DNA from 2 places in the Geobacillus sp. LEMMY01 genome. Region 2 is predicted to be linked to the other one. Evidence: riboswitches for the same ligand, from Rfam matches in the RefSeq annotation. Region 2 holds a riboswitch; the other holds the start of a gene.

Region 1 (22,761 bases), on a different contig from region 2:
TTTTGCAGGCCGCGCTCGGTAAGCGGCGTCTCGACAAAGCCGGGCGAGACGGAATTGACGCGAATGCCATATGGCGCCAGCTCCAAAGCGAGCGATTTGGTCAAGTTGATGACCCCTGCTTTCGCCGCGCTGTAGTGCGGAATTTCCGCCCCGGCCTGATGGCCGGACAATGACGCCACGTTCACAATCGCCCGGTTGGCGCGCTCGCGTTTTGCCCCTTCGATCATCAGTGAAGCGAGCGCTTGTGAAACGTGAAACACGCTTTTGATGTTGATGCGTTGAACGTCATCCCACTCTTGTTCCGTCAACTCAAGCCATCTCGCATGGGTGGAGATGCCGGCGTTATTGACAAGCACATGCAAATCGCCGTACCGCTGTCGGACATACTCGGCCAACGCTTTCACTTGTTCGCGGTCGGTGACATCCGCCGCAAACCGGTCAGCGCCCCCCGGCGTCCCGAGACGCGCGATTTCTGCTGCAGCCTCCTCCAGTTTCGTTGCTGTACGGCCGACAAGTACGACAGTGGCGCCTTCTTTAGCAAAACGGAGGGCCGTCGCCTTGCCGATGCCGCTGCCTCCTCCTGTGACCACTGCCACGGTATTCAAAAAACGCATCGTTTTCCTCTCCCCTCATTTCATGTTGCTAGCCCGGCCGTTTGGGCCTGCCCTTCTTTTTTCAAACTTCGGGCCGCTAAAACGTCAGTCCGCCGCCGTCGACCGACAATGTCGCGCCGGTGATAAACGACGCCTCATCGGACGCCAAAAACAACACCGCGTTCGCCACTTCCTCTGGTGTCCCGATGCGGCCGAGGGCGTTCGCTTTCGAGATGATCGGCCATTTGCGCGCATCTTGTTTCCACGGCGTAATGATGTTCGTATCAATGACCCCCGGCGCAATGGCGTTGACGCGAATGTTAAATTTCCCGTATTCCAATGCTGCATTTTGTGTTAACAAAATGACGCCTGCTTTTGATGCGTTGTAGGCGGCTTGATATTTTTTTCCCTTCAGCCCGAGCAGGCTTGCTGTGTTGACAATCGCCCCACCCCCGGATGCTTTCAGTGCCGGCACCGCGTATTTGATGCCGAGGAACACTCCTTTCAAATTAACGTTCATGACCCGGTCCCACTCTTCTTCAGACAAGTCGGTGCTCCGCACTTCTGAATGGCCGATGCCGGCATTGTTAAAGAGAATATGTAGGCCGCCAAAGACATCAACCGCCGTTTGGACAAGGCGGCTCACTTGCTTGGAATCGGCGACATCCGTCTGGACAAAAATCGCCTCCCCTCCTTTTTCCCGAATCAGGCGGACCGTTTCTTCCCCTCCTTCCTCATTGATGTCGCTCACCGCCACTTTGGCGCCTTCTTCCGCAAAGCGGATCGCCGTCGCCCGGCCGATGCCGCTCGCGCCGCCGGTGACAATCGCCGCTTTTCCTTTTAGCCTCATGATCTTCCCACCTTTCGATCCGCTTCTGAATCCGTTTTCAACAGACGATATACCAACCGGTTAGTATGTTGTTTCTTTTATTATACATCACATTTAGAATATTTTAAACATTTTTATATCTTAATCAGAAAAGCCTGCACCTCCAAACAAAGACGAAGCCAACGGCAATCGAGCCTGCTTCCCCTCCTGACGCGTCTCCTTCCTTCAATGAACACCATGCCGTTAAGGAAAAAAGAGGAGCCTCGGTTTTGGCTCCTCGTTCATTCATCGATGAGGTCAGCGGCGCTGCCGGCGGTTCGGCCTTCATCAGCTCCCCTGTCTTGAAATTTGGAAAAAGAACGATCGACACACGGAATCCAATGACTGCAACCGCTCGATCAGCCCCTGCAAATCGCACGTATGGAGCGTATCGCTCAGTTCGCGGCCTTCCTCCGTCACCAAGTACAAGTGAATTTCCATGCATCCGTCCCAGCGGACGTTGGCGTCAAGCCAGCCATCTTCGCTCTCAAGCTCCAGCCCGACCGTCTCCCCTTGGTCATTTTCGTGTTTTGTTTTGATGACCCATACCATCCTTTGTTCCGCCCTTTCCTGTTCGCCGCCTCACTCTTGTTGTTCCGCTCCGATTCCTGACACCGGGGAGCCAGTGGACGTATGTTCATTCACCCAACGGAGTGCCGCGTCCACCACTGCATCGGCGTCAGAAAGCTGGGTGCGGTGCTCAATGATCCAATTGAGCCCGTCTTGCGGATCAAGGTTATGTTTTGACACTCCACACGCCTAAAGGGCGTGGGATTCTTGGGTCGTTTGCGCCCTCATCCATTTCTGGTTCGGACAACGCCCAAGTTTAGGGGTGTGTCATCACCCCGTCCCATCGGGTTAGGATGTACCCCAATGGGCGGCGCACCTGTGACCAGTGCGCTAGGTTCGGCGCTCAAGCCCGAAATCGCTTTGGCGATGTTGATCGCGCCATTCAGATCGGCATGAATCGCATATCCGCACTTTTGGCATCGGAAGCGGATGCCGTTTCGGTTCGCTTTCTCCCGATGCCCGCATCGGCATGTTTGGCTTGTATAGGTCGGCTTCACCCACTCCACCCGAATGCCCGCCATTTCCGCTTTATAGGCAATCATCGTTTGCAGTTGATGAAACGCCCAAGAGTGAAGGCTTCGTCCTGCTTCTTTGGCCGATGTTGCCCGTTTCCGAATCCCTGTCAACTCTTCCATCCGAATCACGCCAACACCGTTGGCGTGGGCAAAACGGACGATTTGACGGCTGATTTTATGGTTCATTTCCTTCATCCAGCGGGACTCTTTACGGCCGATTTTGCGAATCATATGAAGCTTCTTGGCTTTTCCTAATCTCCTTCGCAAAGCCGCGTATCGTCGGCGTACAAAGGCGCATTGGTTGCCCTTGAAAAACAACGATTTCGTTCCCACGCTGGCAACGGCAATATAGCGAAGTCCCAAATCAACGCCCATTGCCTTGGTTTCTTCCCGTTGTTGGACTTCAAATGTGATCGCAATAGCGAAGTACCATTTCTTTTTCTTCTTGTAGAGTTTTGCCACCCCTTGTTTGGCTGTTCCGTCCAACAATCGATTCAGCCATGCTTCTTGATAGGGACGCGTGACCACCGGCACGCCAATTCGCTTCTCCAGTGTGGGGAATGAAACGGTGTAGAACTCTCCTTTCTTTTCAACCTTCACGTTTTGATTGTTAAAGCAACACCATAATGTTCGAAACTTCTTTGTTTTCTGGTTTTTCTTTTGGGACTTCACTTCTCGAATCGTTTGATTCACGACGGCGGAAGGAAACCGCTGCGACGAAAACTCTTTAAACATTTTACTTGTCGCTTGATTCAGTTTGGGATGATCCAACAGCCAATTCGCAAACGCTGTATTCACTTCTGTCATCCGTTCGTACATTTCTTGTTTGACTTTCGTTGGTTTGTGCAGTTCCAGCCTTAGTGTGATCGTCGGCATGGATTCACCTCCTTGTGGCGATTACAGGGTACCATTTTTTTAGAATCATTCAAAGAAAAATGCTCGCTTTCATGGGGCTGACCCAAAAGTCCGCCAAAAAGCGGACTTTTGGAGTCAGCCCTCTTTGTTTTTTACACATTTTGTTAAATAAAGGGAAATTCCATCTCTGTTCGCTCTCTAATTTATGCCACTAGGGACGGTTGCTTGTCCCTAGCGGCTTTTTTGAGAAGATTGTGGGCAGCACAAATCAGCCCCCATTCGATGGAAACTTTTTGGAGGCCTCGCAGGACGAATCGACGAAACCCGCGATTTTGTTTGATTTGCCCAAACACACTCTCAATGTCGGTTTTGCGTTGGCGGTATCGGGCTTGTCCTTCTTCACTCTCCAGCCGTTCACGAGCTCTCTGTTTTTGTTCATGATAGACTGGGTTCCATTGCGTGGTTCGTCCATACTTGGAAGTCGTGCAGGCCGAACGGAACGGACATCCTTCGCATTCATGGCATTGGTAGTGTCGGGTGACCGAGGTGTATCCCGATTCAGTGGTCTGTTTCGAAGTCCCCATACGGACCAGCTTTTTTCCATTCGCACAAATCCAAACGTCTTCTTCTTCCAGATAGGTCCAATTCTGCTGATGATGCGGGTTCTTCTTGACCTTGCGCGTGTTCTCCTTCTCGTACGTATTGTACTTGATCAAGGCCGATATGTGCTTCTCCTTCCAGCTTCACGTAGTTCTCTTCCGAACCATAGGCCGCGTCGGCGATCAAACGTTCCGGTTCCACACCGTATTTCTCTCGAACTGTCTCCAAATGAGGGAGAAGACAACGAGTGTCGCCAGGCCTCTGATGAAGAGAATACCCCAAAATAAATTGGTCGGAAGAACCCACCTGTACGTTATAGACCGGCTTGAGCTGGCCATTTCGCATGTGATCCTCCTTCCATCGCATGAAGGTGGCATCCACATCGGTCTTGGAATAGCTGTTGCGGTCTTGGCATACATGGAGTTGGTGCTCGTATTTTTCACTGCGGGGCAAGTAATCGTCCTTCATCATGTTGACGGCCTTTCTCAACGCCTGGTTGTCAGGCTCGGCCTCGAGCCGCTCTTCCCATTCTTTCGTTTTCTGGCGGATTTCTTCAGACGTCCAAGCAGGGGAAGCCTCGAATTCTTCCGCCTTTTCTTTCTCCACGATCGCATCGATCTGGGCAATCAGCCGATCGACATTCGCTTGCCGTTTCTCCTGGTACTTCTCAGCCGATTTGCGCCAAACGAAGGTGTACCGGTTGGCATTCGCTTCAATTTTCGTTCCATCCACAAAATAGTCTTCCGTCTTGACATAGCCGTCCGCGACAAGCAGGGTGATGATTTCCCGGAACAGGTCGTCAATCAAGCCTTTCATCCGTTCCGAGCGAAACCGGTTGATGGAACGGAAGTCCGGCTTTTGAAACCCACTCAGCCACATGAGGGGAAGGTGTACTTCCAACTCTCGGGCTATTTCCCGGCCGTGGTACATTTTTTGGGTGTAAGCGTAAAGGATGATTTTCGTCATCATTTTCGGATGATAGGCGGAGGCGCCCCCTCCTTTGTCATAAGGCAGAAACGTCTCCATCGGGATGCGTTCGACCATCTCATGAACCACGTGGGCCATGTTGTACCGCGGAATGAGATCCACGATGTTGCTTGGCAAAGAGAGGTTGTCCATGGTATACTCTTTAAAGGAAATATGATCATGTTTCATAAAAGAATCGCCCTTCTTTCGGTGGTAGTGGTTTCGATGACTCTATTCTACCAGAAAAAGGGCGATTCTTCTATTTTGGTGCCAAAAAAGCGGGGCTGATCCAAAACGCACTCGCGTTTTGGGTCACCCCCCTTTCTCGCTCGCGGATCTGTAATCAAACGCCGTCTGCTGACAGCAGGCGGCGTTTTTATGCAATGATTGTCGGAAAATGTCATTCGCTTTTCGTTGACGGAAAGAAAGGAAGATTGCTAGAATGAGATGTGGTGAGTGACTATTCATAATATTCTGGTCATTTGTACAACTTGCCTCCTTGCTAGTAACCTGCCTATTGTTGCAACAGTATATTTGTAAGCCTTTACATCGATTGATTGTCCTCACGGTCATCCATCCAGACGTGCAGTATCCAGCCGACATCCAAAAAAATAGCAAAGGAGTGGTGAGCGTGCGGCGGGCTCAGCCGTTGGTCACAACGGGCAGCTGCGGGCTGCAGGAGGATTCGTTTCCGTTTCGGCTTTACCAAAAGGCCAAGCGGTTGGGGGTGTGGAATCCAGTTGATATTGATGCCGACATCATGAATTTCACCGCCTGCCAACTGGCAGCGAGGATGGAAGTGTTGAAAAAAGCGCAGGAGAAACCGTTTGACGAGCTGTTTGGGCTTGAAGAAAGCGAACGTGTCGGGTGAGAGGGAGAGATTGAGCCGAAGAACGACCTTCTGTGCGTTGGACAGGCAGTCGCCAACCCGCACTGATGCCCGGCTGTTCGGCGGCAGGGGAAATCGATGGATGGTTCTATACGAGCAACAAAAAAGAGAAAGGAGATGCCATCATGACGATTGACGTGCAAGTGCATCATTTCCCGCTCTTCATTGACGGCCAATGGCAGCCGGCAAGCAGCGGGGAAACGTTTAACGTATACAATCCGGCGACCGGAGAGGTGGTTGCGACCGTCGTGAAGGCGACAGTGGATGATGTTGACCGCGCGGTGAAGGCGGCGCGCAAGGCGTTTGATGAGACGGATTGGAAGGCGATGAAACCGAAAGAACGGGCGCGCGTGCTGAATGCGATCGCCCAAGCCATTGCCGCCAACGCCCAAGAGCTTGCCTATTTGGAAGCGATCTCAAGCGGGGGGACGATCCGGCGCATCAGCTCAATCGACATCTTGCAAGTCGTTGATTTGTTCCAGACGATGGCGAACATCGTCCAAGAGTACCCGTTTTCGGAAACACTGCCGATTCCGCCGTTTCCCGGACCGGCGCATAACTTTGTTTGGCGCGAGCCGATCGGGGTTTGCGCGGCGATCACACCATGGAACTTGCCGCTCATGATCGCGTCGTGGAAAATCGCCCCGGCGCTGGCAGCGGGCAATACGATTGTCGTGAAACCGGCGAGCTACACACCGCTGTCGACACTGAAGCTGGCGGAAATCATTTCGTCCTTCGTGCCGCCGGGGGTCATCAACGTGGTGGCTGGTCCCGGCGCCGATGTCGGGGAGGCGCTTGTCCGCCATCCGCAAGTTGACAAGGTGGCGTTCACCGGTTCGACGGAAGTCGGCCGCCGCATTATGGCGTTGGCGGCGGAAACGGTGAAAAACGTTACGCTTGAGCTTGGCGGCAAGTCGCCGAACATTTTGCTCGAAGATGCCGATTTGGACCTTGCCGTTCCCGGCAGTTTGTTTGGCGTCTTTTTGCACTCTGGTCAGTTGTGCGAATCGGGAACAAGGCTGTTTGTGCCTGACCGGCTCCATGATGAAGTGGTCGAGCGGCTTGTCGCCCTGACGAAGACGCTGCAAATCGGCCATCCGCTCGATCCGGCGACCGACGTCGGGCCGGTTATCTCCAAGCGGCAAAAAGAGACAGTGCTCTCCTATATTGAAGCCGGCAAGCAAGAAGGTGCGACCATTGTATGCGGCGGTCATGAAGTCGAAGTGCCCGGCTGTGAAGGCGGCCATTTTGTCGCGCCGACGATTTTTTCGAATGTCACGAATGACATGAAAATCGCCCAAGAAGAGATTTTCGGTCCAGTGTTGTCGATCATCCGCTATCATGACGTGGAAGAAGCGATGGCGATGGCAAACGACACGATTTACGGGCTTGCGGCCGGTGTCTGGACGCGCGACGTCAACAAGGCGTACGCCATCGCTGGGCGTCTGCAGGCTGGCGTCGTCTGGATCAATGACTGGCATATGCTTCGCAATGACGCGCCGTTTGGCGGCTACAAACAAAGCGGCATCGGGCGCGAGATGGGCAAATATTCACTGGATGCCTACACGCAGCTGAAGCATGTGCACACATCAATGGTGCCGGAGCTTGGGAAACGGAAATGGTATCAAGTGCTCTTTTCCCGGCTCAACGCCATTATGAAAAAGTAAAGGGGGAGATGGAGGATGACGACGTTAGCGAACTTTTGGCTGCGCACGGCAATTTACACCGGGTCGAACACCCGAGCGCTCGTGCCGGATTTGTTTCGCGGGCTGGGCGCTAAACGGGTGCTATTGCTTTCTGACCGTGGGCTCGAGCAAGCTGGGGTCGTCGAGAAGGTGGCTGACATCTTTCGGCTGACGACGCATGAGGTTGGGCCAGAGCTTGTCGGCATCTTTTTGGATATCCGCCAAGATGCAGAAAGTGAATGCGTCAATGAAGCGGCGCGCTATGCGCGCGCTGTCGGAGCTGACGCCTTGCTGGCCGTCGGCGGCGGCAGCGTGCTGGATACGGCCAAAGGGGTGAAATACGCCCTGTTTAAAGGGTTGCGTGATATTAAAGAGGCGATTCCAGGCGGGCTGCGGTACGAGTCGTTCCCGCAAGCGCAATTCATGCCGATTCCGCACATCGCCATCCCGACGACAGCCGGCACGGGGTCGGAAGTGTCGCCGATCGCAGTCATTTATAATGAAGAGCTGCGCTTGAAAACGAACATCATCAATCCGTTTATCAATGCTGATGTGGCCGTTTTGGATCCTGATTTAACGGTAGGGCTTCCCCCGAAGGTGACGGCGTTTACCGGCATGGACGCGCTCACCCATGCCATTGAGGCGCTCGCCTCGCCGACGGCGACCGCGCTCACCGACGCGTGCGCTTTGCAGGCGATTCGCTTGATTCGCGACTATTTGCCGGCGGCGGTTCGTGACGGCGGGAACATCCGCGCCCGCTTGGAGATGCTGCAGGCGAGCTTGCTTGGCATCACCGCGTTCAGCTTTGCGTTAAACGCCATTCCGGTGCACAATTTCGCCCACGCGTACGGAGCAATGTTCCGCATTCCGCACGGATTGGCAAACGCTGTCTTTCTGCCGGTCGTGATGGAAGCGATTCCGGAGTTGTATTTGCCGAAAGCGAAGCTGTTGGCTGAAGCGCTTGGCATTCATGATCACGGTCAAGGCAATGAAGCGCTGTTGGCGAAATCCATTGAACGAATCCGCCAGCTGCGCGATGACATTGGTTTGCCCGCGGATTTTGCCGACTATCCGATGACGGAAGAACAGTTTGCGGCGACGATTCCAGCGGTGGCATCCGACCCGGCCGCGGTCAGCTTCCCGATGCCGCTTGAACTCATCCGCGCAATCGGTGAACGCGTCGTCAAGCTGGCAGTGGAAAAAGGATGAAGCAGCGTACCGACAAGCAAGCACAAGATTTGACGCCATGGGCAGCCTTCTCTCATCGTTAATATAAGCAGAAAAAAAGGTGTCCTGCTCCTTGTGGGACACCCGTTTTGTGTCGACTGTTTAGCCCCGTGGCCGCCCGATGACAGTGTCTAACGACCAAAGCCGGCTGCCATTCAGCCATAAATAAAATAGACATGGCGAGCAAGGCGAGATTGAATTCATAGCCCGTTTCCCGGCCGTTGCCGAGCAAGCCGGCGTCTGCTTTGGCGGTGGCGATCGCCCCGATCATAATGACGGCAAACGCCGCAGCGATCGGGCGCGTGCCGAGGCCAAGCATCATCGTCCAGCCCCCAGCAAGCTCTATGATCGTCACGATGTAGGCGAGCAGGCCGGGAAGGCCCATAGCAACAAACGAATCCGCAGTCGCCTCAAGCCCTCGTTGCCATTTCACCGAGCCATGGGCAAAAAAGATGCATCCGTGACGATCCGTAGCAGAAAGGCTCCTAGTTCCCGGGAATGCATCATTTCCGTCCTCCTTGTCCGGACAGCGTAGTAGTACAATGTATGCGAGTCGCTCCATCCCCATTCCTTTCGTTAGCCATTTGACTGGCAATGGGCTACAATGGAGGGGAAGCGCCCAAAAGTAGAGGAGGATGGCCATGAAAATCGAAATTTGGTCCGATTTTGTCTGCCCGTTTTGCTATATCGGCAAACGCCGCTTGGAACAAGCGCTTGAACAGTTTCCGCACCGGGAAGATGTTGAGGTTGTATTTCGCAGCTTTGAGTTGGATCCGAATGCGAAAAAAGAGACGCCGTTGACCATCCATGAACTCATTGCGCAAAAATACGGGATTACGGTTGAGGAAGCGAAGCGGGCAAACGCGGATATCGGAAAACAGGCGGAAGCAGTCGGCTTGACGTTTCGCTTTGAAACGATGAAGCCGACGAATACGTTTGATGCCCACCGTTTGGCGCATTATGCCAAGGAGAAAGGGAAGCTCAATGACGTTGTCGAGCGGCTGTTTTATGCGTATTTCACCGAATCAAAACGGATTAGCAACCGCGATGTGCTGTTTGCGATTGCCGAAGCGGCCGGCCTTGACCGCAAGGAGGCGGAAGCAGTGCTTGATGGCGGCCGCTACGCCGAACAAGTAAGGGAAGATGAAGCAGCGGCGGCCCGGTTTGGCGTCCGAGGCGTGCCGTTTTTCGTGTTGAACGGGAAGTATGCCATTTCCGGGGCCCAGCCGGTTGACGTGTTCCGGCGGGCGCTAGAGAAAGTATGGGAGGAAGAACAACAAGCTTCCCCGTTGCGGCCGCTGGCGGGTGAAGGCGGAATGTGCGCAGACGGAAGCTGCTCGATCGGCTAAATCGCCTCAACCAAAAAGGAAAAGCCAGCTAGGGACTTCCTAGCCGGCTTTTTTGTTATTTTCACGGAGAAGCCTCCCATTTAGTTAGATAAAACAAAAATGGGGAAGATTAACCTCGTTTCACAAACAGCGGCAAGTCCGTATGTCCCATGCCCCGAACATAGACGAACAGCTGCCCTTTATGGTGGATTTCATGGTCCATTGCCAATTGCAGGAACTGCGCCGCGGACATTTGCGTGCCAAAGATGGCAGTTAAATCAAGCATCCGGTCGAAGTCGTCATCGCTCATCGATTCGAGCAGCTGCTTCGTTTTTTCCGTATACGTTTCCGCCAGCTTAGCCAAATTCGTCTCCGGTTCATCGATTTTTTGCCGGAACAGCGACGGATCGCTGTGTTTCGCGGTGTTGGCGAAGTTGTAAAAGCTGAACAACATATGCGTCGCCAGCTGCTTCGCTGTCATCGACGTCGGCGTCGGTTTGTAATCATAATGCGCTTCGTCGATTTTGTTGATCAGTTCCATCGTGACATGGCGGTGCGAAAGGAAATATTGCACCCATTGTTGTGCGCGAGACATCGGCATTCCTCCTTTGGAATTCGTTTCATTGTCCTATTATACCATAAACGGAGGGGACAATGGCCGCTAACGCGTCTAACCATTTAGATACTTGGCCTGTCACCTTTTCCTTTCAGATGCTTATTTTATAATAAGGAAAAGTATAGTGTATACGTGATTTCTATGTTGTATTGGGATAAAATGTGAATAGGGAAGGGAAGAAAGCGAGTATGCCGAAAATCTTTATTGATCCAGGCCATGGAGGGAGCGATACAGGAGCGATCGGCAACGGGTTGTTGGAAAAAGACATTACGTTGTTTATCGCTCTCGAAATCAATCGTCTGCTGCAAAATGAGTATGAAGGAGTTTCCGTGCAGTTGAGCCGGACAAAAGATGAAACAGTGTCACTTGACGAGCGGACGAGTCGGGCCAACCGTTGGGGGGCAGACTTGTATGTGGCCATCCACGTGAATGCGGGCGGTGGCACCGGATATGAAGATTACATTTATAACCGGCTCGATGATGATTCTCCAACAGCCCGCATTCGCGATGTGATTCATGAAGAAGTCGTCAAAGCCACGGGATTTCGCGATCGCGGGAAAAAGAAAGCGAATTTTCATGTGCTACGGGAGACCACGATGCCGGCCGTGCTCACCGAGAACGGGTTTATTGACCGAGAAGAGGATGCAAGAAAACTGAATGATACCCGTTTTTTGCGAACGGTCGCCCGAGGGCATGTGAACGGACTTGAGCGAGCGCTTGGTCTGCAGAAAAAGCGAAAAACGACATTGACGCGCGTCATTGTCGATGGGACGCAAGTCGGCGCTTTTGCTGAACGGGAAAACGTGCTTCGTCAAGTCGAGCATTATTTAGGAAGAGCCAGACAGATTGTGCTTGAACAGGTGGAAGAATGATTAGGAAAAGCTTGCTTCGTTTCGGCGGGGCAGGCTTTTTTTGTCCGTTTGTCCTAGTGGAACCGCCGCCTCCTTCTTTGTCCGCACGTCATATGAGTATAGCGACAAACGAAAGGAGGAGGAAGAGCATGTTTGGCTATTCGATCGTGCAGTTAGCTCGCCGCCATGCAGGGCGGCTTGATCGCCCGCTCCGCCATGCGCTTGTTGGCATGTATCAGCCGATGACGCGCATACCGTGCATTTTCCATCGCTGGATGGAGCGGTGGTTGCGGAAATGGCGAACCATTTCCGTTTTGATCGAAATCGAGGATGCCGAAGGAGTGGAAGCGGTCGCCAAGACGGAACGAGATCATTTCCGTATGAAAGTGCATCACGGCTTTCGCCATGTTCCATTCTACAGCGCGCGGGTGACGCCGTCGGCGCTTGAGCAGCTGCTCGAGCATCCGAAAGTGAAAAAAGTGTATCTCAATCGCACGGTGAAGGCGCTCTTGAACAATGCGGTGCCGTCGGCGAATGCAAAACACGTCATGATCAACGGGACGGAGCTGAGCGGCAAAGGGGTGACGATTGCGATCGTTGACACGGGCATTTACCCGCACCCGGATTTAGAGGGACGAATTGTGGCGTTTACCGACTTTGTGAATGGCCGCACGACACCGTATGATGACAACGGGCACGGAACGCACTGCGCCGGTGATGCAGCTGGAAACGGGCGCATGTCGGACGGGCTGTACGCCGGACCGGCGTATGAAGCGAACCTTGTCGGTGTCAAGGTGCTCGACCGATCGGGAAGCGGGACGCTCGAGACGATCATGCGCGGCATTGAGTGGTGCATCGACTACAATAAGAAAAACCCGACCAAGCGAATCCATATTATTTCCTTATCGCTTGGAGGGGAGCCGCAACCGTTCCCAACGGAAAATGACGATCCGCTCGTGCAAGTCGCTGAGCGGGCATGGGAAAGCGGCATTGTCGTCTGTGCGGCGGCAGGGAATGAAGGGCCGAATTACGGGACGATTTCAAGCCCGGGCATTAGCGACCTCATCATTACCGTCGGCGCCCTCGATGACCGCGATACGTCGGCAACACGCGCCGACGACGATGTGGCGTCTTTTTCGAGCCGAGGGCCGACCGAATATGGGGTGGTGAAGCCGGATCTCGTTGTTCCCGGCGTCAACATTATTTCGCTTCGCGCGCCGCGCTCTTTGCTTGATAAGATGAATAAACAAAGCCGAGTCGGTGACCATTATATATCGATGTCCGGTACGTCGATGGCGACGCCGATTTGTGCTGGCATTGTCGCCTTGATGCTTCAGGCAAAACCGAATGCAACGCCGGATGAAATCAAGCAGGCGTTAAAAGACGGCGCCGATTTGTGGAAAGGGCGCGACCCGAACGTGTACGGAGCGGGCTATGTCAATGCGAAGCGAGCCATTGAGCGGCTCCTGCAACGCTAAGAGAAAAAAGAGGGAGGCGATCATTGATCGCTTCCCTCTTCGCGGTTATTATAATCATATTTCGACGGATCGACCGGCTTGAAGCCTTTCGGGGTGTAGAATCGAAGCAAGTCGCCGTAAACGACTTTATCGGATAGGTCGAGCTTCGTGCGAACGATTTGTTCAAGGCGCTTGATTTCTGGCGTTTCTTCAAGCGGTTCGCCTGTTTTCGTGTCATAGTACTTGCCGTTGACCGCTGTCACCTTCGGCGTGACAAAGTCGCCGTTGCGGAACGGGATGATTTCTTGATGATCCGGTGACAGCAAATCCGTTCCAAAATGGACGTAATTTTTTGTATCAATGCCAAGCAAGTGCAACACGGTTGGCAACAAGTCGATTTGGCCGCCAAACTCGTGAATGACACCGCCTTTGACGCCCGGCACGTGGATGAACAGCGGCACCCGTTGCAATTGCGCATGTTCATACGGCGTAATTTCTTTTCCTAAAATTTGCGCCATGGCCTTGTTATGGTTTTCCGAGATGCCGTAATGGTCGCCGTACAAAATGATGACCGAGCGGTCGTACAGACCCGATTTTTTCAAGTAGTCAAAGAACTCTTTCACCGCTTCGTCCAAATAGCGTGCCGTTTGGAAATAACGGTCGACCGAGCCGTCGCCTGTCGTCGCCGGCGGGATCGTCGCATCTTCCTCGCTGATCGGGTACGGGAAGTGGTTCGACAGTGTAATAAATTTCACATAGAACGGTTCTTTCAATGTTTCTAATAGCGGGATCGACTCCCGGAAGAACGGTTTGTCTTTCAGCCCGTAGTTCAAGACGTCCTCGTCGTTCATGTCATAGTAGCTGGCGTCAAAGAAATGGTCAAAGCCGAACGACTTGTAAATTTCGTCGCGGTTCCAGAACGTTTTGTAGTTGCCGTGGAAGACGGCGCTTGTATAGCCGTATTGGTGCAAAATGGCCGGAGCCGCATGGTATGTGTTTTGTCCTTTCGTCGTAAAGACAGCGCCTTGCGGCAAACCAAACAGCGAGTTTTCGAGCATAAACTCCGCGTCCGATGTTTTCCCCTGTCCTGTTTGATGGAAGAAGTTATCGAAATAGAACGTATTCGGATCGCGGGTGAGCGAGTTTAAGAACGGGGTGACTTCTTCACCGTTCAACTTATAGTTAATCACAAAGTTTTGCAACGACTCTAAATGAATGTAAATGACGTTTTTCCCTTTCGCCACGCCGAAATATTTCGGATTCGGTTTGGCATATGTCGCCTGTACATGGTTCAGCACGGTTGTGATGTCGCTTTTGTTCGCGAACGCCCGCTGCGTTGACGATTTCATGCTTTGGATCGCGTCATAAATCAAATAGTTGTACACGCCTAAATATTTCACGATGTAGTTGCGGTCAAACGTTCTTGTCAAGAGCTGCGGACGGTCGGCCTCAGCGAGCGCCAAGTTGATGCTGAACATAAGAATGGCCGAAGCGAAAATGGCGCCTTTTTTGAATCGGCCGGCCTGCACTTCCGGGAGCGAGAATCGCTTCGAGAAAACGATCACCGCCAAAATGATCGTATCCAAGAAATAGAACACGTCATACCAGCGGAGCAACTCCCAAATGCTTCTGCCGAGATCGCCGAAGTTTTTCGTTTGCGTCAACGTCGGGAATGTAATAAAATCGCTGAAAAAACGATAATAAACGATATTGGCGTATAGAATGAACGATAAAACGAAATTAATAATAATGAGCCATTTGTATACGCGCGTTTCCTTGGCCAGCAGCGCCAACCCAAGGAAGAATACCGCCGAGCTGATCGGGTTGATGAACAATAAAAACTCCTGCATGGAGTTGCTGACGCCAAGGTTAAATTCCGCCAAATAGGCGGCATAAGTCTTTGACCAAAACAAGAGCACGGCAAAAATAAAAAAGCCAATGTATTGGTTAGGGAGAGAACGACATTTCTTCATCCATTTTTCCCCAATTGCCTTCACGTCCTCTTCTCCTCCTTTGTCCCGTATTCTTAACGATGCTTCTATGTTTATATCAACAGACGTTGCCCACAGCAACAAACGTTTTATTCTTACATGATTTTACATCGGAACGTCTCCATGTCAAGTAGCATAATACGTCTGTTGCCAAAAGTCAATGGAATGTTTTTATGGGACTGGTGCAAGCCCCCTTCCGCGCTTCAATGCCTTTGTGGTCCCCAGTCGGATTGCCATTCATATAGACGAACGGAGACGGAAAAGGTTTCAATGCATCCACATTCTTGAAGTCGGTGGCCATGCCCTTTATCCATTTTTATGATGAAAATTGTTTAGAGTACCCGAACAAGCTTATTTTTGGTATATTTTTTCTATGCATCATCCACAACTATAAAGAGGCGATTATGTGAGCGAGGGGGAAGGGATGGGGCTTTGAATACAAACCGTAAATTTTTCGATCCGCCGAAAGTATTAGTGTCCGGCTTTGCCTTGATTATTTTGGTTGGAGCTTTCTTGCTGATGCTGCCGATGGCGACCGTTGACGGGAAAGGACTTCCGTTTTTAGACGCCTTGTTTACAGCGACGTCTGCTACGTGCGTGACCGGACTTGTTGTGGTTGATACGGGGACGACGTTCACGTTGTTCGGTCAGCTCGTCATTTTAGCGCTGATCCAAGTGGGCGGGCTTGGATTTATGACATTTGCTACGTTGTTTGCCTTTTTGCTCGGCAAGCGGATTTCCTTGAAAGAGCGGTTGTTGCTGCAAGAGGCGCTCAATCAGCTGAGCATCGAAGGGATTGTTCGGCTCGTGAAACGCATTCTCGTTTTTACCGTCGTCATTGAGGGCATCGGCGGATTGCTGTTGGCGATTCGTTTCTCGTTCGATATGCCGTTTTGGAAGGCCGTTTACTTTGGGTTCTTTCATGCGATTTCCAACTTTAACAACGCCGGTTTCGATCTAATGGGCGAGTTTCGCAGTTTGACCGGCTATGTGGAAGATCCGGTCGTGAGCCTTGTCGTGCCGATTTTAATTATACTGGGCGGGATCGGATTTATTGTCATGAATGAAGTGTATGAGTACCGGCAAACACGGCGGTTGTCTCTTCATACGAAGGTGGTGGTCATCACGACGGCATGGCTGGTGTTTGCCAGCATGGCGCTGATATTGCTGCTGGAGTGGAACAATCCGAAGACGATGGGGCCGCTGTCGCTCTCAGGCAAGTTTTTGTCCGCGTTTTACCAAGCGGTCACTCCGAGAACGGCGGGCTCGAATACGCTTAACATCCCGGATTTGACGCAACCGACGTTGTTTTTGATCGTTTTTCTCATGTTTGTCGGCGCTTCCCCGGGTTCGACGGGCGGAGGAATCAAAACAACGACATTTACGACCCTGCTCGGCGCGGTTTGGTCGCAAATCCGCGGGAAGGAAGACGTCATTTTGTTCCGCAAACGAATCGTCTACGATACAGTATACAAGTCGCTGACCGTGACGATGAGCGGATTGTTTGTCGTCATGTTTGTGACGATGGTGTTGACGATTACCGAGCGCGGAAAAGACTTTTTAATGATTTTATTTGAAGCGACATCCGCGTTTGGGACGGTTGGACTATCGATGGGGTTGACCCCGGACTTGTCCCCGCTCGGCAAGGTAATCATCGCCCTAACGATGTTTGCCGGCCGCGTCGGCCCGCTGACGATCGCCTATGCGGTCACGCTGCGCCGTCAACCCGATCCGTTCCGTTATCCGAAAGGGAAGATCATGATCGGATAGAACAAAGCGAGAAAAGAGGATGAGCATATAGGCTGTCCATCGTGAAAAACGGCAAAAAAGCGGGGGAAATCGTCATTTTTTTCGCCTTTTCCTCGATTTACAACAAATATAGCGAGGAGTAATAATCTTAAGAGGTGTGCGCTGAATCTGGCATGGAGCGGGGGACCCGATTTGGCAGCGTCTGCTGTCTTGGGGTGAATCCGATCAGGAAGGGCATCTCTCCAAGCCCGAACCCGACAGCTAACCTCGCAAGCGCTTTGGGGAGGGACGAGTATGGCCTTAGAACATTTGTAGCCGTTGAGTGCGTCCTCAGCGGTTTTTTTCTTTTGAGTCGATGAGTCAACTCTTATGCTTTTGGGAGAAACGGAAGCATGGCTTCGTTAAAACGTTTGTTGATTGGGAAACCGATGGAAACGAAACAGTTGAAACATGAAAAATTGCCCAAATGGAAGGCATTGGCCGTTTTTTTCTTCCGATGCCCTGTCATCGGTGGCTTACGCGACGGAAGAAATTTTGCTTGTGCTTGCTTTATTAGGGACCAGCGTCTTTTTCTACTCGCTGCCGATCGCTGTGGCGATTTTAGTATTGCTCTTGTTAGTGACGTTGTCGTATCGGCAAATTATTTACGCGTTTCCGTCTGGAGGCGGGGCGTATGTTGTCGCCCGAGACCATTTGGGGACGAAAATCAGTTTAGTGGCTGGGGCGGCGCTCATGATCGATTTTCCGGCGTCAGCAAAGTGGTCGCGCAATCCGTTCAGTACGCTCGCAGCATTTCCGATGACATTACGGCACTGTCGGTTATTTTCGACGAAAAAGACGAACAAAAGCTGCGGCAAAAGTGGGAGAAGTTTTATCCGGACATTCCGTTGAAAGTCATCTATTCACCGTACCGAGCCATTTTGTCGCCATTGTTAGAATACATCACGAAAGCGGAAAAAGAAGCAGACCGCGCGCCGGTGACGGTGCTCTTGCCTCAATTTATCGTGAAAAAATGGTGGCATACATTTTTGCATAACCAAACAGCAATCATCTTGCGCTTTTTCTTGATCATGAAAAAAGATGTCGTCATTGCGACGTTGCCGTATCATTTGCGGGAATAATGTCGAGAAAAGGGAAAACATTTCCCCGGAAATCGATGCGTGTCGAATGGCAAGAAAGTCCCCTCTCCGTACGAAATTGCATATCGTACGGCAGAGGGGGAATGAAGATGTGGTTATGGGTATCCATGATTTTGTTGGCTTTCAGCGTAAGCGTGGATAGTTTGAGTGTAGGGATCACCTATGGAATGGGGGGCGTCCGTTTTTCCTTCTTTTCGTTGGCGCTCATCGCGTTCATGTCTGGAGCAGTGGTGTTTGCGTCAATGAACATCGGCCGTCTGTTGGCGCTTTTTTTGCCGTTGCAAGTCGAGCGAGGGCTTGCTTCAGTCATTCTCATTGCGCTTGGCGGTTGGGCGATTTATAACGTCTATAAGCCAAAGGGAGACGGAAGCGATTCCTCTATGGAATCTGATGGAACCGGGGAGGCCAACAGATTCAGCGGCGCTGTTCAAGTATTGAAACGGCCTGAACTTGGGGATCTTGATCGTTCAGGCACGATCAGCCAAAAAGAAGCGGTGTTGATCGGGCTTGCCCTGTCGATGGATGCGTTTGGCGCCGGGATCAGTTCGTCGCTTTTGCATTTTCCTCCGCTTTCGTTTGCCCTGTTGGTTGGCGTGTTTAATCTCGTGTTCATCCGAGTTGGCTTATCGTTGGGGTACATGGTGTCGAAAACGGGAATCATGAAAAAAGCGACAATGCTGCCTGGGGTTGTGTTGATCGTCCTAGGGTTCATCAAATTATTCCGTTGACACCATTTTGGCTGCTGGTTCGTAATTCATGTGAGGAACATGTTGATGAAAAAGGAGAGAGGTCCGATGTGGAAAAAGTTTTTGTCTAAATTCGGCATTGGAGCTGCGAAAGTGGATCTCGTACTGCATCGTCCCCATGTGCGCCTTGGGGAGACATTGGGAGGGGAATTTTGTCTGGAAGGAGGGACGGTGGCCCAGCAGATCCGCAAACTAGAAGTGGTGCTCGAACTTGAAGTGCAGGCCGATGGCAAGGCATACCGCCGCACTGTGGCTGTCATCCCGGTGGCTTCTTCGTTTACCATTCAGCCCGGCGAGCGGAAAATGCTGCCGTTTTCGTACGCGTTGCCGCTCCATTTGCCGATCAGCCGCCCAACGGTCCGTTATACGTTCGTCACCCGGTTGGATATCGCTGATGGGGCGGATGCATATGACCAAGACGGCATTCACATTTTGCCGCCGACGGCCTTGGAGCAAGTGTTTTCCGCTTTGGCAGCCCTGGGATTCCGGGAGAAAGCGACATCCGGAAGCATTACGCCGCATGGCCAGGAATTTTCGTTCTTCCCGACGAGCGAATTTCAAGGGATCGTCCAAGAAGTAGAGTTTTTTGCCCTCGTCGAGGGAGAAGGGGTGCGTTTGTATATGGAGGTGGACGTCCGACACGGCTTTGGCGGGGAACGCGAAATGAAACGGGAGCTGTTTATCACTCGCGAACAGCTTCGCGATTCGGCGACGGCAGCCCGTCTGCTTCGAGAAGCCATCGAAGAGGCGGTGCAGGCGGCCGGGGCGTTCGGCCAGCTGAGCGGGCATCCGTTGGCAACGCCGCATTCGCCTATCTATAGCCATCCAGTTGGCCATTATCCACCCGTCCATCATTCGCACCATGGTGGACATGGGTTGGCTGGTGCCATTGGTGGGTTTGCGGCTGGGATGCTGGCGGGAATGGTGGCGGAAGAGTTGCTTGATGATGTGATCGATGATGTCGCTGACGGGTTGGACGTGGATGATTGGTTTGAGGGCGGCGATGGGTTTGACGGCGGGGATCTGTTGTAACAGTGGCTGAAGAAGGCGTTTCGCTTTTCGCGGGACGCCTTTTTTGCTGGTGCAGGAAGCTCGGACAATGGTGACCGTTTCCTTTTGGCAGGCATATACAGTAAATAGAAATGAACCAATGAAAAACAAGGGGAGAACGTGATCCATATGCATGGACAGATCCTTCACAACGACGTCCGCAACGCGCAAAAAGCGTTGTCGATGGGATATGAAAGATAACAGAAACGAGCCGCTCCCGCCAAGTGGAGCGGCCTCTTTCATTGCGGCGGGGAGGAGCGGACGGGCCGGCGGCGAATACATTAAAAGCGGAGAAACAGCTAAGCCTAATGGAGCTAGAAGAGAGGAAAGATAAAAAATGAAGGAGGCGTCATCGGTGCGCTACTATATCGTTTTTGATATTGGCGGCACATATGTCAAACATGCCGTCATGAACGAACACGGCGATTTGATCGAAAAGGGACGTTACCGTTCGGAGCGGCATGATTTCCATATATTTCGGGAAGATCTGCTTCGGGTCGTCCGCCAGGCGCAGGCGAACTATGAACTTTCCGGCATCGCGATCAGTTCCGCAGGAAGCGTTGACAGCGATCTTGGCATCATCGGCGGAAGCAGCGCATTGCCGTGCATTCACGGCCCAAACTTTAAAGAAGTATTCGGCGGGGCGACGGGCCTGCCGGTAGAACTGGAGAATGACGCGAACTGCGCGGCGCTCGGTGAATTATGGAAAGGAGCGGGGCGGCACTGTCGCGACATCGCCTTTGTCATTGTCGGCACCGGTATTGGCGGAGCGATCGTGAAAGACGGGCGCATCCATAAAGGGGCGCATTTGCACGGCGGAGAATTTGGTTATATGTTGATGGATGTCCGTTACACAAACGGAAACATTGAATGCAAAACATGGAGCGAACTGGCGGCGACAAGTGCGCTGATCCGGATGGCGGCTGAGGAAAAGGGGATACCGGAGAGGGAGCTGGACGGAGAAAAAGTATTTGCGTTGGCCGAGAGCGGCGATGAAACCGCGCGAAAGGCCATTGACCGGTTTTATTTTTCATTGGCCCAAGGGATTTTTAACTTGCAGTACGCATACGACCCGGAAAAAATCATTTTGGGGGGAGCCATTAGCAGCCGCCCCGATTTCGTCAACGAAATCAACAAGCGGCTTTCGGTGTTATTGTCGCTCGTTCCAATTGCCAAAGTCCAGCCGGTGGTGGAGACGTGCCAGTTCAAAAACGACGCGAACTTGCTCGGCGCCTTGTATCATTACTTGCAGCGGCGCGGGGAGTTAGGGGAAGCGTCCGGCCCGTCCGCGTCCCGTTGAGGGATCAACACCATTCGGATGGATCCGCACCGTCCTTTGTGCGAACAAAGCGGCCATCCAAAAAAGTGTGGGTAGTAGAAACGAATGATTTGTAGTACAATAGAGCAGGCGCGGCCCAAAGAGCGAGGTGTTATTCCGCTCGCTTGGCCCATATGTATAAAAAAGACGACCTCGCGCAGAAAGGATGGAACGAATGCACTGGATAGAATTGTGGAAGGCCATCATTTTGGGAATGGTCGAAGGGCTGACCGAGTTCGCCCCTGTTTCCTCGACCGGCCATATGATTATTGTCGACGATCTTTGGCTGAAATCCACAGAGTTTTTAGGCAAGTACGCGGCGAATACATTTAAAGTCGTCATTCAGCTCGGCTCGATTTTAGCCGCTGTGGTCGTGTTTAAAGACCGATTTCTCGACTTGCTTGGCGTTCGCGGCCGCCATCCGGGCGGACATCCGCGGCTGACGCTCATTCACGTCATCATTGGCCTGCTGCCGGCTGGGGTGCTCGGCGTCTTGTTTGAAGATTACATCGATGAACATTTGTTTTCGACAAAAACGGTGCTGATCGGCCTTGTGCTCGGCGCGTTGTTGATGATCGCCGCCGACAAATTCGCCAAAAAAGCAGCGCGGGCGCAGACGGTCGACCAAATTACGTACAAGCAGGCGTTTTTTGTTGGTTTGATGCAATGTTTATCCTTGTGGCCCGGCTTTTCCCGCTCCGGCTCGACGATCTCTGGCGGGGTGCTTGTCGGCATGAGCCATCGCGCCGCCGCCGATTTCACGTTCATTATGGCCGTTCCGATCATGGCTGGGGCGAGCGGGCTGTCGCTGTTGAAAAACTGGCAATACGTCACCGCCGCCGATATCCCGTTTTTCATCGCCGGGTTTTTGAGCGCCTTTGTCTTCGCCTTGCTCGCGATCCGCTTTTTCCTTGAGCTCATCAACCGCATCCGCCTCGTGCCGTTTGCGGTGTACCGGATCGTGCTGGCTGTTGTCATTTACTTCTTATACTTCTAATCATGCCGCCTGGCGGATTCGTTCCGTCGGGCGGTTTTCCTTTGGCCGGTGGAGGATGGAGGGGGTAAATGAAAAATAGATGGTTTCCGCAATAAAATTTTGCAAAATATACAGGTTTTTTTATTGGAAAGGGTGGCCGAACGATTGTGCTGACGAGCCATCAGTGGGATGATATCGACATCCTGTGCGACCATGTGTTTCGGATATCAACCGTTACCAGCTTGGGGCGGTGTAAAGAAGAAAAGGCTCATTATGCGGTGATGAAAATAAAACGAGGCGATGCCGAAGAACGGCCACGGTTGGCCGCATCAGGCATCGCCTGTTTTTACAAACGGGCGGTGTCTTGAATGATCGCAAGCAGCGTTTGCAGCGGATCGCTCGCGCCAGCTTTATCCATATTTTTTCGGTAACGGTCTTTTTGGTCGTACAGGCGGCGAATGGCGGCTTGCAGCGATTCGTTCGTCAAGTCCTCTTCCATCAGCACTTCCGCATAGCCTGCTTTTTCAAACGAACGGGCGTTTAAGATTTGGTCGCCGCGGCTTGCCGCTTTCGAGAGCGGGATGAGCAGCATCGGCTTGCGCAGGGCGAGCAGTTCGAAAATGGCGTTCGCCCCGGCGCGGGAGACGACGATGTCGGCCAAGGCGAGTAAGTGGGGCAGCTCTTCGTTGACGTATTCGAACTGTTTGTATCCTTTTTGGCCTGCGAGGCTTGGGTCGATGTTCCCTTTGCCGCAAATGTGGATGATGTCAAA
Region 2 (8,097 bases):
GAGTTGCTTACGGTGTGATGAAAAGCGTTTATTGCGACGATCGTTCGCACAAAACACGAAGGTTTCAATCTCTCACAGGTACGATAAAAACTCAAATGTCCGGAATGTGGGTCATCAATGAGCGGATAGTTTCAATCCCTCATAGGTACGATAAAAACAAACAAGTTGAAAATTACTCAAGAGCTTTCAAATGCAGCGTTTCAATCCCTCATAGGTACGATAAAAACGGAAGCCAGCCAATCGCCAAGACAGCGAGAGAATAGTTTCAATCCCTCATAGGTACGATAAAAACAAACAAGTTGAAAATTACTCAAGAGCTTTCAAATGTAGCGTTTCAATCCCTCATAGGTACGATAAAAACGGAAGCCAGCCAATCGCCAAGACAGCGAGAGAATAGTTTCAATCCCTCATAGGTACGATAAAAACCCCAGAAAGCACTTGATATATCAATCTTTTTGCTCCAAAGTTATTTTCAGAATACCATAATCCAAAAATTCTGTCAATCGTGTTCATGTACGATGGCTGTAGGCTTGAAGTGTGTAAAAAGATTGTCGTCGATCCCCCGGGGTTTTTGCACGATTGGAGGTCGACGACAATGCTATGCACAGCGTGCACTTTGAATTTCCTCTCGTCTCGTGCGCTGCTTAGCCGCTTAAGTCCGTCAACAGCCTGTACGCAATGCACATTGATTTTATCATACGTTTTGGCTGGCGCCAGCCGACATTCATCTTCCGCTTATTGCTTGAATTGCGAACGGGAGTCTTCTTTTGGAACTATGATCAAAGATGCCCCTCTTCTCTATCTGTCAGATACAACAAGCACATCAACATGTTTAAGTTGCTGCATAATTACATTAATGAGCGATCCTTTCCATATTTCCTCCCATCTCGTCCGAGCAGACATCCCCATCACAATCTGGGTGATTTTATATTCTCGACATACATCCACGATTTGATGGGCAACACGGCGCGAGGCAGCCTCTCGAACGAGAAAAGTGGCGCCAAATTGCTTAGCCATTTTCTCCCATTCTGCTATCGTCCTTTCTGGCGATTGTCTTTTCTGCTTAATGTGCAAAATGTATAACTCGGCGTTTAATCGTTGAGCGATCCGCCATCCACGTCGAATCAATTTTTCAGCGTTTGGCCGATAGTTGACACACACTAGAATTTTTTCATGAATGCCGGTCGGTTCTTCAATTCCCTGTTCTTCTCTCTCTTTCTCCAAACGCATCTCAATATCATCGGCCACTTCTCTTAACGTCAACTCCCGCAAGGCAACGAGATTGCCCTTGCGAAAAAAATGATTGAGCGCCTGATCAATTTTTTCTTTCCCATATACTTTCCCTTCTTTAATGCGCTCGCGCAACGCTTCCGGCGTGATATCAATCACTTCGATTTCATCGGCTTCCCTAAGCATAAAATCTGGCACGCGTTCATTCACTTGGACCCCTGTTACTTGCTCAACGATATCATGAACACTTTCTAGATGTTGAATATTCATTGCCGTCCAAACATGAATTCCCGCCTGCAAAATTTCTTGTACATCCTGATAGCGCTTTTTGTTTTTACTGCCCGGGGCGTTGGTATGGGCCAATTCGTCCACAATCACCACATCCGGGTTGCGTCGAATCACCGCGTCGACATCCAATTCCGCAAATTCTTTTCCTTTATAATGGATTTTCTTGCGAGGAATGATTTCCAAGTCTTTGATTTCTGCCTCTGTCTCAGCCCGTCCGTGTGTTTCAACAATTCCGATGACGATATCGATCCCTTTTTCTCTCACATCGTGAGCATCCCTCAACATATGAAATGTTTTCCCGACACCAGGGGCCGCCCCAATATAAATTTTGAGGCGGCCTTTCTTCATATTTTCGATTTTCTTCAATATCTCTTCCGGAGTCATTCGTCTATATTTATGATTCATTCCGTTTGGAACGCTCCTCCACTAATTTTTGAACAGCCATATTTAAGCGCACAACGTTGACCCGCGGTTCACCAAAAACGCCCATCGCTCTTCCTTCAATGTGCTGCTTGACCAAACGGGTCAATTGTTGCTCCGATAATCCCGTTGCCTTTGCTACCATCGGCACTTGGAACAATGCGGCAGCCGGGCTAATATGAGGGTCGAGTCCAGATCCTGAATTGGTGATTAAATCGATAGGGATATCTTTTTTCGTCTTTCCAGGAACTTTTTTCAACCATTGCTCTGCATCTTTCTCCATCCGTTCCATCATTTCTTTGCTGGAAGGCCCATAATTTGGTGAACCTGATGCACTTGCATCATATTGAATCGACGAAGGGCGGCCGTGAAAATAGGAGTCCCCCTGAAATGATTGTCCAATCAATTCCGAACCGATGGCTCTTCCCTTCTCATAAATAATGCTTCCTTTCGCTTGATGAGGAAATAACAACTGGGCAAGGCCCGTCATCGCTGCCGGATACCCGAGCCCAAGCAAAACGATCATGAGCAAAGCAAGGCGAATATTTCTCATGCCAAATCCTCCTCTCTTTTACATAAACAGGCCTAGGGCAAGATCAATGACCTTTATGCCAATGAATGGAGCAATGACTCCTCCGCCTCCATAAATCAACATATTTCTACGCAAAAGTTTTTCCGATGACATCGGTTGATAGCGCACCCCTCTCATCGCCAACGGAATCAACAGAGGGATGATCACCGCATTGAAAATTAACGCGGATAAAATGGCGCTCGCTGGCGAATGCAGATGCAAAATATCGATCGATTTCATCTGCGGAATGCTGGCCACAAACACAGCCGGCAAAATAGCAAAATATTTGGCAATATCATTGGCAATGCTAAATGTGGTCAATGCCCCCCGGGTCATCAGCAGTTGCTTCCCGATGGATATCACTTCAATAATTTTCGTCGGATCGGAGTCTAAATCAATCATATTCGCCGCTTCTTTTGCCGCCATCGTACCGCTATTCATGGCCAATCCGACATCCGCCTGCGCCAAAGCCGGCGCGTCATTCGTACCATCCCCCGTCATAGCAACCAAATTCCCTTTCGCTTGTTCTTCCCGAATAACACGAATCTTGTCTTCCGGCTTGCTTTCCGCAATAAACTCATCCACTCCTGCCTCGTTGGCAATCGTTGCAGCGGTCAGTGGGTTGTCTCCTGTGCACATGATCGTTTTGATCCCCATTTTTCTCAATTCATCAAATCGTTGGCGCATTCCCGGTTTTACGGTATCTTTCAAATAGATGATGCCCACGATGTCTGCTCCAACGGAGACAGCCAACGGCGTGCCCCCCTGTTTAGCGATTTGTTCGCTTTTTTCTTTCAAATCGCTTGGAATGCGGCCGCCCAGCTGTTTGACATGACGGGAAATGGCATCCACCGCTCCCTTGCGATACGGAATGCCTTGAACGTTCATGCCGCTCATTCTTGTCTCGGCAGTAAACGGGACAAACTCCTCGTGTTCATACTCAGCAACATCTGCTTTCCATCCTTGCTGTTTCGCCAATTCAAGAACAGAACGCCCCTCAGGTGTCTCATCCTTAATCGAAGACAAAACGGCTGCTTCCCGTACTTGCTCCTCTGTAGTCCCGCCAACAGGAATAAACTGGGCGGCCATTCGATTTCCAAACGTAATCGTTCCCGTCTTATCAAGCACGATAGTTGTAACGTCCCCTGCCGCTTCCACCGCTTTTCCGGACATCGCCAACACGTTGAATTGTGTCAAGCGGTTCATCCCGGCGATTCCAATGGCCGATAATAAGCCGCCAATGGTCGTCGGAATCAAACAAACAAGCAAGATGATCAAGGTTGTTATCGACAAATGGATGCCGACATAACGGGCAATCGGAACTAATGTGACAACGACAATCAAAAAGATGAGCGTGAGAGTCACAAGCAAAATGTTCAGCGCCAACTCGTTCGGCGTTTTTTGCCTCGTTGCTCCTTCAACAAGAGAGATCATTTTATCCAAAAAAGACTCGCCGGGGTCGGCTGTGATTTTTACTTTAATCCAATCGCTGACGACTTTTGTGCCGCCTGTCACCGAACTGAAATCTCCCCCTGCCTCCTTAATAACAGGGGCGGATTCCCCAGTAATGGCCGATTCATCAATGGACGCCAACCCTTCTATGATTTCGCCGTCACCTGGAATGAGATCACCGGCTTCGACGAGAACAATATCCCCTTTTCGCAACTGTGTGGACGCAACCAGTTCTATTTCCCCTTTTGCGCTGATCCGCTTGGCGATCGTATCCGCTTTCGTTTTCTTGAGCGATTCCGCTTGTGCCTTTCCTCGTCCTTCCGCCAAAGCCTCAGCAAAATTAGCGAATAAAATCGTGAGCAAAAGAATGACGAATACCGCTAATTCATATTTCCAATCCTCTATTCTAAAAAAGCGAGGAAACAAAAGCATAAGCAACACGATCAATGTTCCAATCTCGACGACAAACATTACTGGGTTGCGCATCATCACAAGAGGATTTAACTTTTTGACGCTCTCTATTGCCGCTTGCCGCACAAGCTCTGGCTGAAACAGTGATTGGCGATTGTCATTCCCTCTCATCTCGACGTTTCCTCCTTAGCGAATGGTTAAATATTCCGCCACCGGACCCAGGATCAGAACAGGGAAAAAGGTAAGTGCTCCGATAATGAACACTGTCCCAAATAAAATGACGCCGAATGTGGCTGTATCGGTACGGAATGTTCCAATGGTTTCGGGCACTGGCTGTTTTCCGACCAAAGACCCAGCGACCGCAAGCATCGCAATAATGGAAACATATCTCCCCAAAAGCATGACAACACCAGTCGAAATGTTCCAAAATGCCGTATTATCCTTCAATCCCTCAAATCCTGACCCATTGTTCGCCGCCGAAGATGTATATTCATACACCACTTGCGAAATGCCGTGGAAGCCAGGATTGCTGATTGCCTCGGTCCCCATGTGCGTCATTAACGCTATGGCTGACGGCGCCAAAATAATGAGAGGATGAAGCAACAACGCGATGACGATCAGCTTCATTTCCTTTGGCTCGATCTTGCGCCCTAAAAATTCAGGTGTACGCCCGACCATCAAGCCTGATAAAAAAACGGCAATCATCGCATACATCATGATGTTCACAAACCCTACCCCATCGCCGCCAAACACGTTATTTAACATCATTAATGCCAGCGGAACGAGCCCCCCAATCGGAGTCAAACTATCGTGCATATTGTTGACTGACCCGGTTGTGGCCGCTGTCGTGATCGCCGTAAATAAACTGGACAGCGGAATGCCGAAACGTACTTCCTTGCCTTCCATATTTCCTTGGTCAGCTGCAAATCCTGATTTGCCCACAAGGGGATTCCCAGATTGTTCCGCATTGTACACAACCCCAAGCATCATGACGAACAAAACGAACATTGTCGCAAACAATACCCACCCCTGTTTGCGATTTTTTACAGCATGACCATACGTAAAAGGCAGAGCCGCTGGAATGCACCACATCGATAACATCTCGATTACGTTCGTAAACGGATGAGGATTTTCAAACGGATGAGACGAGTTCGCTCCGAAAAATCCCCCTCCGTTTGTCCCGAGGTGTTTGATGGACTCAAGCGAAGCGACAGGTCCCAGCGCTAACGTTTGTGTGCCTCCCTCTAATGTTGATACAGCCATGCGGGCCAAGAAGGTTTGCGGAACCCCAAAGGCCACTAACAAGATCGTTACGATGACAGATAGCGGGAGCAATACACGCACATTCGCGCGCACAAAATCTTGATAAAAATTCCCTATCGTTTTTCCTTTTTTAGACAACGCGCGAATTAAAGCAGTAGCAACAGTCAGTCCCGTGGCGGCTGACGTGAACATCATCATCGTCACAAATAACATCTGTGATAAAATGGATAATCCAGATTCTCCGCTATAATGCTGCAGGTTTGTATTTGTCATAAAACTAACCACAGTGTTAAACGTAAGAGTCGGCTCCATATTTTCCACTTTGGCCCCATTAAGCGGCAAATAATGTTGAATACGCAAAAGCCCATAGGATATACCTAACAATGCCGCATTCACGATCAACAATGCTGTACAATACGACTTCCAAGTCATCTCTTCTAGTGAGCGAATACCTGATAATCGATAAATCACCGCTTCAATGGGCGAAAAGAAACGATCGATCTTTCCTTTTTCAAAGAAAGCCACATATAAATATTTTCCCAATGGCACCGCGATAACGATCAACAACAAGAAAATAAGTGTATATTGCGAAAAGACATGCCACATGTTTCTTCCCCCTCACGCGTGATCACTCATATTCCAATTCATAACTGAATTTATCTGACCGTCAGTTCAAAATTTTTCCGGGTAAATAAGTGCGTATACGAGATAGCAAAATACCCCCAATATCACCATCCCTACTATCCAGATCATTGTTCTTCTCCTCCATTCACCACGGAATCACACCAAACAGAAAATTCATAAAAGAGAATAAAGCTCACGACAAGCAAAACAACCATCATCACATCCCACATCAGTGATCCCTCCGCCTTTTGTCATCTTTCCGCTTAAAGTTCGGAAACATTGACTTATACATACACGAAGATTTCTCAACAAACCAAATTTATTATTTTTTACATAAATTACATATTTTTTATAAAAAAGAACAAAAAAAGACAGCCAGAGGGTATCTGGCTGCCTATGTCAAGCCATAGGAAATACCCCCCTTCTCTCAACACGCTTACGAGGTTAGCTGACGGATTCGGGTGATGAGAGTCACCCTACCCGTTCAGAACAGGCGTCCTGAACAGGATTCACCCCATGTGGCGCACAAAGCCACGGTTGGTTCCCCCGCTCCTATTCGGATTCAGCGATCTTTAGGGAATGAATGGTTATTTAATTTGAGGCTCATTATACTCTTGGTCCACCATACCGTCAAACAGCTAAAATTAGCTATTTTTTTGAAAATAAACGGAAAAATCATCAAGAAAGCGTTTTACATTTATTTTTTCATAAGCTAACTAATTTATTCTTTATTTTTCATCTATTTTCAAGCACCCGAGTTCGACAGTGACTAGGCAAACAAAATGCCTCTCGACCCTCGATGCAATAAGAGACGGAGCATTGGGTGTTTATGAGTTGAAAATATCCGATCCATCCCATGATGTATTGATTTACTCGCTGGATGTGCTCCTGCATGGAGAGGATCTAGTTGGGATTCGTCAGTTGTCGAATCCGCTGTTTCAGGCGTTGGACGACATGGGTTACATCGTGTAAAACAATTTGGGGTGCCTTGGTTAATTTTCTTATCGATTGCATATGCCATTTAAAAAGGTTCATGCAATGCACCTTGCAGCAAACTATTCCGCGCAGTCAAACACAACAGCGGCCAATGCTGACCGATCATCGTAAACGTAGCGTGATCCATCTACTAATTGGAAAAAGGGGTCGAACAACATGACGAACTTTCAAGATCCATTCGGACTGGAGGAAGGGATTCACACGGATTTTCAAGAGGACATTCGTATGCAGGCTGCCTTCAGCTTGATAAAATTTTGTCAAGCCAGCGGCGACTGTCCGATTCATCATGATGAAATGCTATTTATCATTTATTCACCAAACAAGCGAACTTTGGATGAAGCTCATGTTACATTAAATGAAAAGTTGCGATTCAATGCACGTTAGACAACCATAAAGCATGTAAGAAGGCACGGATGCATTCCATGCCTTCTTTGCTTTCCCCGTCCATTGATAAGCACGATGTCCAATCGCCAACTTTTCCTCCTACATCGCCCGCTTTCCTTCTTTCACCGTAACTGGGCCAAACGGAATCCAACTCACCACAACGTTGATGCTGTCACTAAAATCATCGACCCTGGCACCATGGCAGTGAGCAACCCAGCGGCGCCAATCAATCCCGCCACCCAAGGATCAAACGTTTGAACTGACAATCTTGGATATGTCAAGCGAAAACAGCTATTCCGCCCCCGCCAACAGTTTCAACGTCGCCGCGACAAACATTTGCACGCCAATCTCAAGCGCGTCTTCGTCAATCGTAAAGCGCGGGTGGTGGTGCGGGTAAACGATGCCTTTTTCTACATTGCCCGCGCCGACGTAGAAAAAGCTGCCGGGCGCTTTTTGCA

The links. A riboswitch is a leader RNA that binds a small molecule or an ion and turns the genes downstream of it on or off. The one in region 2 is predicted to bind cyclic di-AMP.
Region 1: another riboswitch for cyclic di-AMP. It lies ahead of B1A75_RS20765 (APC family permease); the one in region 2 lies ahead of kdpF (K(+)-transporting ATPase subunit F).

Annotation. Positions count from the first base shown of each region.
Region 1 is NZ_MVKA01000016.1:20,083-42,843, reverse strand. Features, by position in the region: gene B1A75_RS09390 (SDR family NAD(P)-dependent oxidoreductase) at 1-614, opposite strand, end outside; gene B1A75_RS09385 (SDR family NAD(P)-dependent oxidoreductase) at 691-1,443, opposite strand; gene B1A75_RS09380 (hypothetical protein) at 1,750-2,013, opposite strand; gene B1A75_RS19875 (hypothetical protein) at 2,044-2,211, opposite strand; gene B1A75_RS09375 (transposase) at 2,256-3,422, opposite strand; partial or broken gene B1A75_RS09370 (IS1182 family transposase) at 3,605-5,156, opposite strand; gene B1A75_RS09365 (hypothetical protein) at 5,599-5,838, shown strand; gene B1A75_RS09360 (aldehyde dehydrogenase family protein) at 5,982-7,523, shown strand; gene B1A75_RS09355 (iron-containing alcohol dehydrogenase) at 7,539-8,750, shown strand; partial or broken gene B1A75_RS09350 (DoxX family protein) at 8,871-9,272, opposite strand; gene B1A75_RS09345 (DsbA family oxidoreductase) at 9,410-10,117, shown strand; gene B1A75_RS09340 (DinB family protein) at 10,227-10,691, opposite strand; gene B1A75_RS09335 (N-acetylmuramoyl-L-alanine amidase family protein) at 10,901-11,584, shown strand; gene B1A75_RS09330 (S8 family serine peptidase) at 11,713-13,041, shown strand; gene ltaS (lipoteichoic acid synthase) at 13,062-14,993, opposite strand; gene B1A75_RS09320 (TrkH family potassium uptake protein) at 15,444-16,781, shown strand; cyclic di-AMP (ydaO/yuaA leader) riboswitch at 16,911-17,051, shown strand; gene B1A75_RS20765 (APC family permease) at 17,211-17,651, shown strand; gene B1A75_RS20760 (hypothetical protein) at 17,648-17,881, shown strand; gene ytaF (sporulation membrane protein YtaF) at 17,989-18,627, shown strand; gene B1A75_RS09305 (sporulation protein) at 18,694-19,677, shown strand; gene B1A75_RS09300 (ROK family protein) at 20,051-20,995, shown strand; gene B1A75_RS09295 (undecaprenyl-diphosphate phosphatase) at 21,189-22,010, shown strand; gene B1A75_RS09285 (undecaprenyldiphospho-muramoylpentapeptide beta-N-acetylglucosaminyltransferase) at 22,336-22,761, opposite strand, start outside.
Region 2 is NZ_MVKA01000056.1:663-8,759, reverse strand. Features, by position in the region: gene kdpDN (KdpD-like non-kinase potassium sensor) at 799-1,923, opposite strand; gene kdpC (potassium-transporting ATPase subunit KdpC) at 1,913-2,491, opposite strand; gene kdpB (potassium-transporting ATPase subunit KdpB) at 2,510-4,543, opposite strand; gene kdpA (potassium-transporting ATPase subunit KdpA) at 4,559-6,241, opposite strand; gene kdpF (K(+)-transporting ATPase subunit F) at 6,308-6,370, opposite strand; cyclic di-AMP (ydaO/yuaA leader) riboswitch at 6,679-6,837, opposite strand; gene B1A75_RS20460 (group II intron maturase-specific domain-containing protein) at 6,995-7,153, opposite strand; gene B1A75_RS20455 (hypothetical protein) at 7,094-7,231, shown strand; partial or broken gene B1A75_RS18470 (tryptophan 2,3-dioxygenase family protein) at 7,412-7,607, shown strand; partial or broken gene B1A75_RS18465 (amidohydrolase) at 7,931-8,097, opposite strand, start outside.